3 regions of the Belliella marina genome follow, and region 2 is predicted to be linked to each of the others. Evidence: riboswitches for the same ligand, from Rfam matches in the RefSeq annotation. Region 2 holds a riboswitch; each other region holds the start of a gene.

Region 1 (5,310 bases), on a different contig from region 2:
GGTCCTTCTATGATCGTTTGGATATCATGTTTCCAAGCTATTTTGGTGAGTTCGCCCAAGGTTTCGAGTTCCCCAAACTGTGCCGCATCATTTGCGTCAGCGATACTTCCAGGCCTCAAACCATCCCCTAGGGAGAAAGTGACATTGTAGGCTTTCATGATTTCACAGATCTCTTCGAAATGTGTATAGAGGAAGTTCTCTTTGTGGTGGGAAAGACACCATTTTGCCATAATCGAACCACCACGGGATACGATTCCCGTCATCCTTTTTGCTGTAAGCGGAACATACCTGAGTAAAACTCCTGCATGGATGGTGAAGTAATCCACGCCCTGCTCTGCTTGCTCTATCAAAGTATCCCGGAACAATTCCCAAGTCAGGTCTTCGGCCTTGCCATTTACTTTTTCCAAAGCCTGATAGATTGGGACAGTACCGATTGGTACGGGAGAATTTCTGATGACCCATTCACGGGTTTCGTGTATATTCTTTCCTGTGGAAAGATCCATGATTGTATCAGCTCCCCATCTGCAAGCCCAAACTGCCTTTTCCACTTCTTCCTCAATGTTGGAGCTCACCGCTGAGTTTCCAATGTTGGCATTGATCTTTACCAAGAAATTGCGGCCAATAATCATTGGTTCTACTTCCGGGTGGTTGATATTTGCAGGGATTACTGCACGACCCAAAGCGATTTCCTGTCTGACAAATTCAGGGGTGATAAAGCCTTTAGGGGTATTTGCCCCAAAGCTATTACCATCGTGCTGGTGGAGTAGGCATTTGTTACCAATATCATTTTTCCCCAATTCTGCAATCCTCTGGTTTTCCCTGATGGCAACGTATTCCATTTCCGGTGTAATGATACCCTGTTTGGCATAATGCATCTGTGAGACGTTTTTTCCAGGCAATGCTTTCAAGGGGTTGTTCAGATTAGGGAATCGAATCGGGTTCAGAGAGTCGTCATTTTTTCTTTTTTTGCCATACTCAGAGCTGATATCCGAAAGATACTCAACGTCGTTTCTTTGGAGTATCCATTTTTCGAAATTCCTAGGCAGACCTTTTTCGAGGTTTACCTGATAGGAGGGGTCTGTATAGGGACCGCTGGTATCATAGACCGTCACTGCCGGGTTTTTGGTGGCTGGTAGGCCTTTGATGTGCGGTTGTGTGTCATGCAATGAAATCTCACGCATGGGGACCCGAATCGCATGCAGCTCACCGTCCAAATAGACTTTTTTGGAAGCTGGAAATGGACTGGTCGAAATACTTTGGTTGTTAGGTGTTTGTTCTGTTTTCATTTGCTTATGGTTTTATCCTCCTTGTGTAGCTTTGATAAGGATGATCGTATCACCAGAGGCAATGAAAGTATTGGCCCATTCAGATTTTGGTATCACAGACTGATTGACAGCAACAGCGATACCTTCAGGATTTTGCTGAACATGGTTTTGAAGTAACTGTGTGATAGAGCAAGTGTCCGAAATCTGGAGCGGTTCATTGTTTACGGTAATATCCATCCTTGAAATTGTTTGATTGAACATATAACTTCAGGAGTGGCCCGTAACAACGGATCAAAAAAACGAAAATGCCATTCATCGAAGGATAAATGGGCAATTCTTCACTTTTCCCTTCGGCAGTACTAACTGCATCAGGTTCATAGGGTATGATCTCAGTCCGTGAAGGACACCCCTAAAGTTGTCCCAAACCTATAGAAAACAAATTGGAATTGCAAGGGGAGTTTGTTTTAATGAGTTTATTCTTTTAAAAAAAAACAAAGCGAAAATTCAAGCAAAATTCCCGAACTCAATCTTATTTAAACAATTTCGGACAGTTTGAATACCTGAAAGAGTATTTAGTAAACTTTCAGGTTTTAATCCGTTCAAAAAAGACTTTACCAAACTCTTCAATATGCTTGATCAAGTCCTGATTCGCAATTTGTCTATAAAGTGATATGTCAAATTTATAGGGAAGCAATAGCTCGTCCAATTCAGTTTCAATTAATTGTAAAGTGGTAAGGTCTAGATTGTCACCAATCAAAGTAAGGTCAATGTCCGATCCAATTCTATAATTTCCAATAGCCCTAGAACCATAAAGTATGACTTTTTCTACTTGATTATGTTTTTGAAATACCTGATTGATCTTTTCAATAATATACGGATTAAGCCCAAATCTTACCATAATTCACCTTGATTCCCGCTCTTGATTTCTTCTAGCTTATCCCTGAATTGCAAAAACTCTTTTAAATATTCATAAACGATTTTCATAAAAATATCATCAGCAGTTTCTTCATTGTAAGTATGGGAAGTTTTATTTCTACTTTTGATCATGTCCATCCAAACCTCACCATTTATAATCAATCCTGTAGCAAAGGCTTCCCTTGTAGCATCCTTAGAGCCAAAAACCCCCACATTCCCTGAATTTGCAAGAAAATCTTTCATGACATTCCAAGCAAGTTCGTGTGTATATTCGAAGCGCTGTATAAGTCCTTCTTTTAATATATCATCTAAGAAATCATCTGCATCAATTCTACCTTTATCATCGATTTGATAATCTTTTTCAATCCTTACAACTGCCTGTTCAAGTTTAGCTAGTGCTTTTTTGTAATTATTAAACCTCTGATGCCATCTTAAGTTCTCGTCTTCCATTATTGATATTGAAATTTACAAAATTGATAAAAGCACAACAATATTGTGTTTTCTAAACCCATACTAATTTATTAAAAAAAAAGCATTTGAATCGATAAAAAATTTAAATGGTTTAAATTAAGGCCTTTGGAATTAATCTTATCATAGTTTTAAGATTAATTCCCAAAGGCCTTTTTCCTTATAATCAACCCAATTTTGCCAAAGCTTCTTCAAGTGTCTTGATTTTGGCTTCTGCATCGGCTTGCTTTTTTCTTTCGTTTTCTATGACTGCAGCAGGTGCTCCTGCAACAAAGCGCTCATTGCTGAGTTTTTTCATTACTGAATTCAAGAATCCTTTGGTGTAAGCCAAATCTTTGCTGATGTTTTCCCTCTCTTCCTCTGCATTTACTTGCCCTTCCATCGGAATAAAGCACTCATCTGCCTTCACTACAAAGCTCACGGCATTTTCAAGTGAGTCACCGAAGCTTACATCTTCCAGATTAGCCAACTTTTTCAATACCGCATCAAATCTTCCATAAAGTTCTGATTGCTTGGTTTTGATAGTCAAAGAGAAAGCTTCTTTTGGTGAGATTCCCTTGGAGGCTCTGATATTTCTTACTTGTGATACAACCTCAAATACCTGTATTGCTTCCGTAATGATTTGACTGTCAAAAGATTTTGCTTCTGGCCATGCCGATACAATCAATGCCTCAGAAGTATCTCTTTCCTTGATTTGATGCCAAAGTTCTTCTGTCAAGAATGGCATAAATGGATGTAGTATTCTCAAAATATCCTCAAAGAATTCGATCGTTTTGGCATGCGTAGGGGCATCGATTGGCGCCTGGTAGGCAGGTTTGATCATTTCCAGATACCAAGAACAGAAATCATCCCAAACCAATTTGTACGTTGCCATCAACGCATCGGAGATTCTGAATTTCTCAAAATGATCCTCAATCTCCGTCAAAGCTTCATTGAATCTGTTTTCGAACCAGGTAATTGCTGCTTGGTTGCTTTCTCCAGAAATATTCGGGTCAATTTCCCATCCACTTACCAGCCTATATGCATTCCATATTTTGTTGGAGAAGTTACGGCCTTGTTCAACCAGTTTTTCATCAAATGGAAGGTCGTTTCCGGCAGGAGAGGAGAAGAGCATTCCCGTACGGACACCATCAGCTCCATACTGCTTGATCAACTCTAATGGATCAGGTGAATTGCCCAAAGATTTGGACATTTTTCTTCCTTGCTTATCCCTTACGATACCTGTGAGATAGACGTTTTTGAATGGTTTTTCACCAGTATATTCATAACCCGCAATGATCATCCTGGCTACCCAGAAGAACAAAATCTCCGGTGCAGTCACCAAATCATTGGTAGGGTAGTAATATTTCAAATCTTCGTTTTTCTCCCCTGTTTTGAAAACCCCAGAATCAAATACGGAAATAGGCCATAGCCATGATGAAAACCAAGTGTCCAGTACATCTTCGTCTTGGGTAAGGTCTTCCAATTTATATTGTGTGTCGAATTTTTCATTCGCAAGCTGAACTGCCTCTTCTTTGGTTTTGGCTACTACAAATTCACCATTTGGTAGGTAGTATGCAGGAATCTGATGTCCCCACCAAAGTTGACGGGAAATACACCAATCTCTTACATTTTCCATCCAAGAGCGGTACATGTTTTTGAATTTTGGCGGATGCAATTGGATTACATCTTCCATCACCGAACTCAAAGCCGGCTTGGTGATGTCTTCCATTTTCAAAAACCACTGCAATGAAAGCTTTGGCTCAACTACAGCATCTGTTCTCTCCGAATGGCCAACATTGGATTTGTATTCTTCGATCTTATCCAACTGACCTGCTTCGTCCAACATTTTTCCGATTCTTTTTCTGGCGATGAATCTGTCTTCACCTACAAGAATCTGGGCTTTTTCATTGAGTGTACCATTATCGTTTAGGATGTCGATAACCTCCAACTTGTGTTTGATACCCAGTTCGTAGTCATTGATGTCGTGGGCAGGAGTCACTTTCAGACAGCCCGTACCAAATTCCATGTCTACATATTCATCCTCAATGATAGGGATGGCACGGTTGATCAATGGAATAATTGCTTTTTTTCCTTTGAGGTGTGTGAACCTGGGGTCATTTGGATTGATGCAGATCGCTACATCTGCCATGATTGTCTCCGGTCTTGTGGTGGCTATGGTCAAGAAATCTTCAGTTCCCTCGATTTGGTATTTGATATAATACAGCTTGGACTGTATTTCTTTCATGATCACTTCATCATCCGACAAGGCTGTTTTTCCCTGTGGATCCCAGTTGACCATGCGGATTCCCCTATAGATTTTTCCCTTGTTGTAAAGGTCGATAAACACTGAAATCACTGCTTCACTCAAATCTGAATCCATGGTGAACTTGGTCCTGTCCCAGTCACAAGACGCACCCAACTTCTTGAGTTGCTCCAAGATGATTCCCCCATATTTCTCTTTCCATTCGTAAGCATACTTGAGAAATTCCTCTCGGGAAATGGATTTTTTGTCAATGCCTCTTTCCTTCAGCATGGCAACAACCTTGGCTTCCGTAGCAATGGAAGCATGGTCAGTTCCCGGTATCCAGCAGGCATTTTTACCTTCCATTCTGGCTTTACGGACCAATACATCCTGAATGGTATTGTTGAGCATATGTCCCATGTGCAATACTCCAGTGAC
Region 2 (5,310 bases):
TGGTAATTTTCGCCATGAAAATAACAAATAGTTTTAAACAATTGATATATGTACTAAAAATTAATTTTGAGTTGTGGATATGCGAAACCTTTATAACCTGAGTTCGATTGTTATCACAAAGTCAAAATCAATAAAAATATCCAGTTACAAGGCAAATTTTTGAGGGATAGCCTAAGCTATCGCTCAAAAATTTAACGCAGTAAATGGGTGTTTTTATTGACTGAGCTGACTATTCGGTTTTAAACGGCAATCTACTTCACTTTTTCAATCCACAATATGCCAATATTACTTCACGCACCTTCTTTTCGTAGTTCTCACCATTTAAAACCGTTCCTGCAGGCAGGTTGACAAAGTGAGAATAGTCGAACTCAGGTTTGTAGTAAAAGAATCAAATTTTTAAATCGACCACTTTTCCATTTTATAGGCAGAATCCCAGAACATCCATTCCAACCTTGTTGCCATCTCAAATGCCTCCAGCATTTCTTCTTGAAGCTTTTCACTTGACTGACTGGCCAATTGATCCGCTATTTCCAAAGCATGCTGTACAGATTTGGCAAAATCTTCACCAGCGTAGGTGTCTATCCAATTTTTATATGGATTATCTTTGACCGTCTCCTGTTGGGAGTAAATATGATCCCCTACCTTCTTGTAAATCCAAAAACAAGGCAAAACCGCCGCCACAGCCACCTCAACATTTGAATAAGCTGACTTGGACAAAAGGTAATTCGTATACAAAAGGCAAGTTGGTGATGGGTTGATTTGATCGGGAATCCCCAAGGTTTTGAAATACCCTTCGTGCAAAGCCCTTTCAACCACAATGGCACCGGAAGCAAATTGGGAAAATGCCAATACCTGATCCAAATCCCTTAATCTACCAGATATCGTACTCAATGCCTTTCCAAACTCCCCCAAATAATATGCATCTTGGGCCATATAAAACTTAAATCTCTCTTTGGACAAACTACCTTGAAGTAGCTCCTGGTTGAATGGCATGGTGATTATCTGTTCATAAATAGGGACTATTCTATCCCATGCTTTTTCAGTCCATTTCATTGGTTATTTGTTTTTGAGGATTGTAAAAATGATTCAGTGGCCCACTTCCATTGCCTGTTTTTATTTGTTGTCCATAATAAATTGCCTGATTGACATAATCCCTTCCAAAAGCAACCGCAGTTTCCATATCCATTCCCAAAGCCAAACCAACTGCTATGGCCGAAGAAAGTGAACACCCCGTCCCATGGACATTCTTGGAATTGATCTTTTCACTTTTGAGAATTTTCAATCCAGTGCTTTTTGAGTACAAAAGATCATAAATGACTGATTGGTCCATATGCCCCCCCTTAATCAAAAGTGCTGTGGGGAGTTCATTCAAAAGTGATTCCCCAGCAGCTTTCATAGATTCCAAATCACTGACTTCTTTTCCAAATAAAATCGAAGTTTCATCCATATTCGGGGTCAACAATGTAACTAAAGGGAAAAGCTTTTCCTTAATGGCTTTTACTGTTTCATCTTGGATCAGCTTGTGCCCAGAAGTAGAAACCATCACAGGATCGAATACGATCGGGATTTCGGGATACCCTTTCAAAATCTCCACCAACACTTCTACCACCCCAGGCCTATCAAGCATTCCTATCTTGATCGCTTTTGGTTTGATATCTTCCATAACAGCCCGCAACTGCTCACCGATATGTGATGCCGGTATGCTATGAATGGCATTCACTCCTTTTGTGTTTTGGGCTGTAGTGGCAGTAATCACGGTCATCCCATAGCATCCAAGCGCTGAAATGGTCTTCAAATCAGCCTGGATCCCAGCTCCTCCACTACTATCAGATCCTGCTATACTCAATACCGGTACGTATGTTTTCATATTCATCTAAACTTCAATCCTTGTTCTATTTCTTTTCTGAATGATTCAGCTGCAACCGCTGGACTTACCGCACTACAGATCCCCGACACCACAGCCAAACAATCTGCTCCGTGTGAAATAATCTCTTTTGCGTTTTGAGTCTTGACGTTTCCGATCGCCACCAATTTTTTATTGGTCAGAGACCTCAGTTTTGCAAGCCCTTCCAATCCCCATTCGGAAATCGTATCTTCCTTGGTAGGTGTGGAAAATATCGGGCTAACACCCAGATACCATGCTTTTTTGGAACTTGGTTTTTCCAAATCCTCCATGGATTCTACAGAAATCCCAATAGGAAAATTAGTTCCCAGCAACTCCCAAACACGCTCCAACGGTTCATCAGATTGCCCTAGGTGAACTCCAAAAGACTGTACTTTTGCTGCCACCAGGATATTATCATTGATTATCAGGGGAACATTATACCGGTCACAAAGTGTCTTCAACTTTTCTGCCTTTTGGATAAAACTATCCAAAGACAGTTCTTTTTCCCGTAGCTGGACAATGTCTACCCCACCTTTGATCGCCTCTTCCACTACCCAAAAAAAATCCCTGCCAAGGCATGCTTGTTCGTCTGTCACCAAATAAAGTCTATATGGAAAATCGGTTTCCATCAGAATTCAACCTTCATCCTTTTCATCAATTCCCCACTGGTCAAATTATACAAGGTATCATACAGGTGCAACTGTAAGGTACCAGGCCCATCTGATTTTTCGGCTGCTATTTCACCAGCAACCCCCAATACAGCCATGGCTGCTGTAGTTGCCAAAAAAAGGTCTTTCTCAACCCCTGAAAATGCGCCAACTATAGCTGAAGCTGTACACCCCATCCCCGTAACCTTTGCCATCATAGGGTGACCATTGTCCAAAGAAACCACTCTTTCTCCTCCAACAATAAAGTCCTTCGCACCTGAGACACAAACTATACAACCAACCTCTTTGGAAAGGTTAATTGCTGCCTGTACAGCTTCACCAGAGTCATGGATGCTATCCACACCCCTGCTTTTGATGTTAACCTGTGCCAGTGAAAGGATTTCTGAAGCATTGCCTCTGATGACACTTGGCTTCAATGCCAGTAATTTGCCAATAGTCTCATTTCTATAGGGAGTAGCACCAGCACCCACCGGATCCAAAACCCAAGGTTTGCCTAAATCATTGGCTCTTTGGGCTGCCAAAAGCATACTTTCTACCCAATATTCATCCAAAGTCCCAATGTTGATGACCAAGGCATTCACAATACCTACCATGTCCAGCACCTCAGACTTGGCATGCGCCATGATCGGGGAAGCTCCCAAAGACAGCAAAGCATTGGCTGTATTGTTCATGACCACAAAATTGGTGATACTTTGGACTAAAGGTGATTTCTCTTTTAAAGTTTCAAAACAATGACTGATAGACTCTTTCATTTTTTCAATTTTAAGGTTTGAAAACTTCAGAGTCCAACTTTAAATGCTGGAAAAGATCAACCAATGCCACTGGCATTGTATTGAGATGACTTATTTCTTCCGCTGGCATGATCCAGTATCAAGTTCAAAGGGTATGATCTCAGCCTGAACAGGCACCCCCAAAGTTTCATATGCTAAATTATTCCCAATCCCTTTCAAAAAAAACTAAATAGCGATTTATATTTTATGACTATCCGCTTTCTTGCACGTAGCCAAACAATAGATTGTTGGATGAATGATATGTGGTTCTGTTGACTACTCCGCGGCCACAAGTGTGAACTGTTGTCTGCTGTCTGTTGACGATTATCCGCAACATTATGCCTTTGTTATTTATTTACTGGAAAAGTAGCGGATAATCATATTAATCATTTCATAACAACTATTTTCAAAACATTTTAAATTGAATTCGCTAATTTTAAAAGCATTTATACTGTCTAATCCAAAAGAAGTCAATTCTTAAAACCCTTTTACATGAAAAAATCTCTACACAAAACACTATTGCTCGTCTGGTTATTTATGGGAATGTTTGAGCTTTATGCCCAAACAGCCACGATAGCAGGCTGGACATTTGGTACTGTAACAGGAGAAGAGTCTCCACTTGCTGACCAAGGCAACACCAACAATGTCGGTGTACAACAAATCTCCGTAACCGGAGCAAATATCACAGGATATATTGCTGGGTCACCCGGAAGAGCAATCACATCAAGTGCCTGGGCTGGATCAGAACCTGAAAAAGCCTGGATAATCCCAGTCAACACCATTGGGTTTGAAAACCTTACCGTCTCCTTGAAACAAAGGAGCTCAAATACAGGGCCAAGGGATTTCCAACTGCAATATAGCACAGACGGTTCCTCTTGGTCAGATATACCTTCTGGTACAATCACGGTAGCCAACAACTTCACTTCCGGAGTTTTGAACAGCTTAGCGTTGCCATCAGTATTGGACAATTCACCTTTGGTCTATATTAGATCATTGCTGGTTTCTGGCATTGCTGTAAATGGAAGCCCCATTGCCAATACAGGCACCAGTGCGATTGATGAAATTTTTATCAGTGGAAATGAATCTTCCTCCGAACCACTTCCAACTACAGCTACACCATCGATCAGCCCAAATGGCGGATCATTTGAGGAAGCACAATCAGTCACTTTGGTTACAGACACTGATGGAGCGACAATTTATTACACGCTGGATGGAAGTGTTCCAAATCTGGGAAGTACACAATATATCTCCCCTATCCAAATCGAAGAAACGACAACGATCTCTGCAATCGCTTTCAAAGATGGCTTCAATGTAAGTGAGGTAGCAACTGCCGCATTTACCATTTCACTTCCACAAGCACCTGCTGGCAGCATACCATACAACCAAGATTTTGCGCAATTTGTGAACCTAAGCAATCCTGTATCCAGCTTCGGCTCAAATGGGGAATGGTCTTTTTCAGGTTCAGTTTTGAATTATAATGGTGCTTTTGGTACAGGAACAGCAGGTGGTTTTAGAGGGGGTGATGTATTGGGTTATCAGCATACCGGTACCTCCGGGGTAATAGAAGCGACATTGACTCTGGAAAACACGACTGGTTCTACAATCAATGAATTGGAAATCTCCTATGAAGGAAAAGTGGGCAGAGTAGACCAAACAAGATTCCCTGAATGGACGGTATCTGTAAATGGCATTGAAATCCCTGATCTTGCCTACAGTACTTCCGATGGAATCGACAAACCTGTTATCGCACTTATAGATGGGCTGAATATCCTTCCAAATGAGTTGGTGAATATTTCTTGGTCTTCCGACCGGGGATTCAATGCCGGTGGTGGAAGCCGTCAGATTGGACTGACAGCCTTAGACATCAGTGTTCCAGTAAGTCTAGACCCCATAGAATTTGTCAATTGGGATTTCACAGGACAACCGGGCAATCAGGCTTTCACGGAAGGAAACACACTCACCTCTGGGGTTCTTGCCAGTGATTTTG
Region 3 (5,310 bases), on a different contig from region 2:
GGTTACTATCTGTACTATATCATTGAGAAGAAGATGCACATAGGATACATTGTCTGCATTGCCATGATATTGGGAGGGGCAATCGGCAATTTGATTGACAGTGTGTTTTATGGTGTTTTGCTGAACAATGCACCTTATGATGCCACATCACCTTGGTTTCATGGCCAAGTGGTAGATATGTTTTACATAGACATTTGGGAAGGAAGAATTCCGGACTGGGTACCACTGTGGGGAGGGAGCTATACAGCACTTTGGCCGATTTTCAATATAGCTGATGCCTCCATATTCACTGGGGTAGCCATTATCTTGGTTTTCCAAAGCCGTTTTTTCAAAGAGGAGAAAAAGGAAGAAGAGGATGAAATCCAGAAGCAATTCATTGAAGAGAATAAGGAGTAGATGGTATTCATTAAAAAAGCCCTTTCGGAATAACTGGGAGGGCTTTTTTGATGCTTAGAGTTTGTCTTTTTGGAGGATTGGACTGTGAGGACACAGTCCAAGGATTTATAAGCAATTCCCCTGTTTTGCGATTGGTTTGGTTGATTTTTGATTTTGAAAAGAACATATCGGAAGACTAATAAACTATACGTATATCCGCTTTCATATTAGTAGCCACTTGAAGTAATGCACCTACTTTATTAGCAATGCGGTTGACTACGCCACAGGTGCACAAGAGTTGTCGATTATCCGCATAATTTCAAGCGTATAATTTACCTGTTGGCATCATTGCGGATAATCATAATAAACTATTTCTTTTGTTCCAAAGAAAAATATTGACTTAATTCGCCACATGGATTTTGAATGGATAATGGAAGGCCTCCGTGAAGGGATCGCAGCTATGACCTGGTTAGAAGCTGTTGCTGTGTTTTTTGGCATTGTGAGTGTATTTTATTCAATCAAAAAAAACATCTTGGTATTTCCTACAGGCATGGTCAGTACTTTGATTTATGTGTATATCTGTCTGAAGTATAAACTGTACGCAGATATGGGCATCAATGCATATTACTTTGGGATGTCCATCTATGGTTGGTATCTCTGGAGCAGACCAAGCCCAAGTGAAAAAGAATTGCCTGTCACTTGGTTGTCCAAAACCGGCATCTTGAAATCATTGGTCTTGTTTTTGGTTTCTTATGTCCTATTATATTTTGTTCTTTCGAGGTATACTGATAGCGATGTGCCTTATTGGGACTCTTTTACCACTTCATCGGCGTTTGTTGGGATGTGGCTCATGGCCAAAAAGAAAGTTGAAAACTGGATAGCTTGGATTATTACAGATTTGGTTTCTGTACCTTTGTATTTGTACAAAGGGCTGATGTTGACATCTTTTCAGTTTTTGTTTTTCACGGTATTGGCTACCATCGGCTTGGTTTCATGGATGAAATCTTCCAAAAATATAGCATATGGAAGTTAAAAAGGTAGTGATTATCGGTCCGGAATCCACGGGGAAGAGTACACTTTCGAAAGCATTGGCTGCCACATTTGGTGAGCATTGGGTATATGAATATGCACGTCAATATCTAAATGATCTGGGAAGAACCTATCAATATGAAGACTTGCTTGAAATAGCAAAAAAACAGATTGGGTTGGAAGATAAAAAGCTGAAAAAATCAAAGAATATTTTATTTATTGATACTGATTTGAACGTAATCAAAGTGTGGAGTGACCACAAGTTTGGTAAGACTGACCCTTGGATTTTGGAACAAATCAAAAAAAGGAAATATGATTTATACCTTTTGACGGATATTGATATTCCTTGGGAAGATGATCCACAAAGAGAACATCCAAACCCGGAAATGAGAAGTCACTTTTTCAATATTTACAAAGATTTGCTACAGGCATCAGGGATTCCGTTTGAAATAATCAGTGGAGGGTATGATGAGAGGTTTGTAAGTGCAATGAAGGCATTGAAAAAACACGGCATTTATTGACTTTTTCTTATTGTAGAATCTGGTTACCCGTTTTCTTGATGATGTCTGCTTAAATTGGTTTAAGCACTTTGTCTGCAGCAGTTGTTGGGTTTCTGCCATCGGCACTTGTTTACTTTGCGTAGTTGGTGATTATCCGTATTATGATGTCTTACTAATTACTCGCTTGCAAAGAAGTAGGTAATCATATTGTTAAATTAACTTAAAACAAACAGAATCAATTAGATGATCTTTGTCAGTTTTTGATTTTCTAAATTTATTTGGTGTATCTTTATAGAGGAATTTGAAATATTTGACACCCGATTTATTTTTCTTCCCCAGTAATCATTATCATTAAATACATTATCATGCGTCCCCCTAGATTCAGTGCCGCATCTTCGTTTCATTCAGATTTGAAATTGAGGATCAAAAATTACTTCACAGAAAAAAATCTCAAGCAAACAGGAAATTTCTCTCTTTACCTAAAAGCCATTTTATTGGTGGCTGGCTATATTGCCACATATGTTACTTTGGTGTTTTTTACACCACATTGGTCTCTTGCTTTGCTCGGATGTGTGCTTTTGGGCGCGTTGGCGGCAACCATCGGATTCAATGTCATGCATGATGGGGCACATGGCAGTTTTAGCAAAAAATCTTGGGTCAATGAACTTGCGGGAGTATCCATCAATTTTCTTGGCGCCAATGTGTTTATGTGGAAAACTAAGCACAATGTCGTTCACCATTCATTCACAAATATTGATGAGGTTGATGATGATATGAATGCCAGGCCATTTTTGAGACTTTGTCCACACCAAAAATTCCACAGTATCCATAAGTACCAACACAAGTATTTCTTGTTTGTATATTCTTTGTTGTATCTGTACTGGGTTTTTGTGACAGATTATAAAAAATATGCTACCAGAAAAGTTGGTGTCATTCCGATTCAGAAGATGACAATATCAGATCACCTTTCATTCTGGGGATTCAAATTGCTACACATTGTTTTGTTTGTTGTCATCCCGATTTATTTTGTGGGGGTATTGCCGTGGTTAGTTGGATTCTTGCTTTATGGGGTTGCTACCGGTATTTTGCTCAGTGTGGTTTTCCAGCTTGCGCATTCGATCGAAGAGACCTCATTCCCTATGCCTCATGTTGAGACGAATAAATTGGAAGATGACTGGGCGGTTCACCAATTGAAGACAACTGCCAACTTCGCCACAAACAACAGGCTACTCTCTTGGGTAGTAGGTGGGTTGAATTTTCAGGTTGAGCATCATTTGTTCCCAAATATTTCCCATGTACATTATCCTGCAATTAGCAAAATCATCAAAGAAACTTGTTTGGAATATGGGATCCCATATTTGGAACACCCGAAATTAAGGATGGCTTTTGCTTCCCACGTAAATCACCTAAGAACACTTGGACGTCCATAAGTATTTTAGATTTTTATTTTTCCCGCTGTTCACTTGAGCAGCGGGTTTTTTTATGCTCTTTTTGGTTATTAAGCTTTTACACCTACATTTGTACCCAAGATCATTAGGGGTGCCTTAAAATTTCGGGCTGAGATCATACCCACAATACCTGATCCGGGTAGTGCCGGCGAAGGGAAATGAGTAACCGATGACAATAGGAATTGATTGAAGCCTTTCGTGGGGTTTGACTCAACTATCAAGCTCAGGCTGTACTGAAGCAAGCATATTGGCTGTGTTTGATTATTCGATTTGGTAATAGGGTGAACAAAATGAAGAAAACCGTCCCCTTGGTTTTTGGAGATTCAACCAAACTGCCTTGGCAGTATGCAAGCAATAAAAATGAAATACTTAGGATTTACATTGGCAATGATGCTGGTGTGTTTAGTCGCTTCTGCCCAAAACAGAATCAATGGAATAGTCCAAGATGCCCAAACGGGGGAGCTTTTGTTTGGGGCTAATCTTATCCTAAAGGGTACAGGACGTGGTACAAATACGGATCATCAGGGGAAGTTTGAGATCACAAATGTTCCTAAGGGGACTTTTGATTTGATTGTGTCATTTTTGGGGTACGAAACTCAGAGGGTAAGTGTTGATGTCCCTCTTACGGGTGAATTGAATATTTCATTGGCACAGAGCAGCTTATTTACCGAGGAGTTTGTAGTCTACGGAACTCGGGCGACTGACGTCACGCCTACGACTTTCCAAAATATCAAAAAAGAAGATATCGCCAAGCTCAATTTGGGACAGGATATCCCAATGCTTTTGAATTACACGCCTTCTGTCGTAAGTTTTTCTGATGCAGGGGCAGGTGTGGGTTACACAGGGTTGAGAATCAGAGGTTCGGATCAATCAAGAATCAATGTCACTGTCAACGGCATACCGATGAATGATGCTGAATCTCATGGAGTCTTCTGGGTGAATATGCCTGATTTTGCATCTTCGGTCGACAATATGCAGATCCAAAGAGGTGTAGGTACTTCTACAAATGGGGCAGCTACTTTTGGGGCAAGTATCAATATCCAGACAGATACTAGAAAGGATGAAGCATATGGTGAAATCGATAATACCTTTGGGTCATTCAACACCAGAAGACATACCGTCAAGGCAGGGTCAGGATTGTTGAATAACCGCTGGACTATTGATGCAAGATTGTCCCAAATCACCTCTGATGGGTATATGGATAGGGCTTCCTCGAATCTAAGGTCTTACTTTCTGACTGGTGGTTACCATGGAGAAAACCACGTATTCAAATTGAATGTGTTCTCAGGGGCAGAAAAAACCTACCAAGCTTGGGAAGGGGTGCCGGAAGCACTGTTGGAAACCAATAGGACTTTCAACCTTTATACTTATGATAATCAAACTGACAACTACCAGCAGGATCATTACCAGTTTATCTACACAGGAAAAATCAACCAAAACTGGAAGGCGAATGCAGCTTTGCATTACACTTATGGGCGTGGATATTATGAGCAGTTTAGACAAAATGATCGGTTGAGTAGTTATGGGCTTACTCCTGTAGTCATTGGAGAGACCAGCATATCCAGAATGGACATCATCCGAAGAAGGTGGCTGGACAATGATTTTTATGGCGGGGTGTTTTCGTTTAATTACCTTTCCCATGATGCCAAATGGGATGTGGTACTTGGTGGAGGAGCAAACAGGTATGATGGGGACCACTTTGGTGAAATCATCTGGATGCAGTACGCAGCTGATGTGAACATCAGAGACAGGTATTATGACAATGTAGCGGTCAAAGATGATAGAAATGTCTATCTAAAAGGGACATATGAGGCTGTAGACGGACTCTTTCTTTATGGTGATCTGCAGTACAGAGGGGTGGATTACAGATTTGATGGTATCAATAATGACTTGAGGGATATATCTGGTCAAGTAAGCTACAATTTCTTCAACCCAAAATTTGGATTGACTTATCAAAC

Evidence for each region. Region 2 has a riboswitch for thiamine pyrophosphate ahead of thiM (hydroxyethylthiazole kinase). Riboswitches for the same ligand answer to the same signal wherever they lie in the genome.
Region 1: another riboswitch for thiamine pyrophosphate. It lies ahead of thiS (sulfur carrier protein ThiS); the one in region 2 lies ahead of thiM (hydroxyethylthiazole kinase).
Region 3: another riboswitch for thiamine pyrophosphate. It lies ahead of ACFSKL_RS04875 (TonB-dependent receptor); the one in region 2 lies ahead of thiM (hydroxyethylthiazole kinase).

What each region holds. Positions count from the first base shown of each region.
Region 1 is NZ_JBHUHR010000045.1:57,305-62,614, reverse strand. Features, by position in the region: gene thiC (phosphomethylpyrimidine synthase ThiC) at 1-1,286, opposite strand, end outside; gene thiS (sulfur carrier protein ThiS) at 1,299-1,502, opposite strand; TPP riboswitch at 1,594-1,686, opposite strand; gene ACFSKL_RS17260 (nucleotidyltransferase domain-containing protein) at 1,849-2,163, opposite strand; gene ACFSKL_RS17255 (nucleotidyltransferase substrate binding protein) at 2,157-2,630, opposite strand; gene ACFSKL_RS17250 (valine--tRNA ligase) at 2,815-5,310, opposite strand, start outside.
Region 2 is NZ_JBHUHR010000031.1:92,573-97,882, reverse strand. Features, by position in the region: gene tenA (thiaminase II) at 397-1,053, opposite strand; gene thiD (bifunctional hydroxymethylpyrimidine kinase/phosphomethylpyrimidine kinase) at 1,040-1,867, opposite strand; gene thiE (thiamine phosphate synthase) at 1,870-2,514, opposite strand; gene thiM (hydroxyethylthiazole kinase) at 2,514-3,305, opposite strand; TPP riboswitch at 3,382-3,475, opposite strand; gene ACFSKL_RS10995 (chitobiase/beta-hexosaminidase C-terminal domain-containing protein) at 3,816-5,310, shown strand, end outside.
Region 3 is NZ_JBHUHR010000015.1:135,723-141,032, reverse strand. Features, by position in the region: gene ACFSKL_RS04895 (lipoprotein signal peptidase) at 1-396, shown strand, start outside; gene pnuC (nicotinamide riboside transporter PnuC) at 788-1,408, shown strand; gene ACFSKL_RS04885 (AAA family ATPase) at 1,398-1,925, shown strand; gene ACFSKL_RS04880 (fatty acid desaturase family protein) at 2,270-3,334, shown strand; TPP riboswitch at 3,430-3,526, shown strand; gene ACFSKL_RS04875 (TonB-dependent receptor) at 3,713-5,310, shown strand, end outside.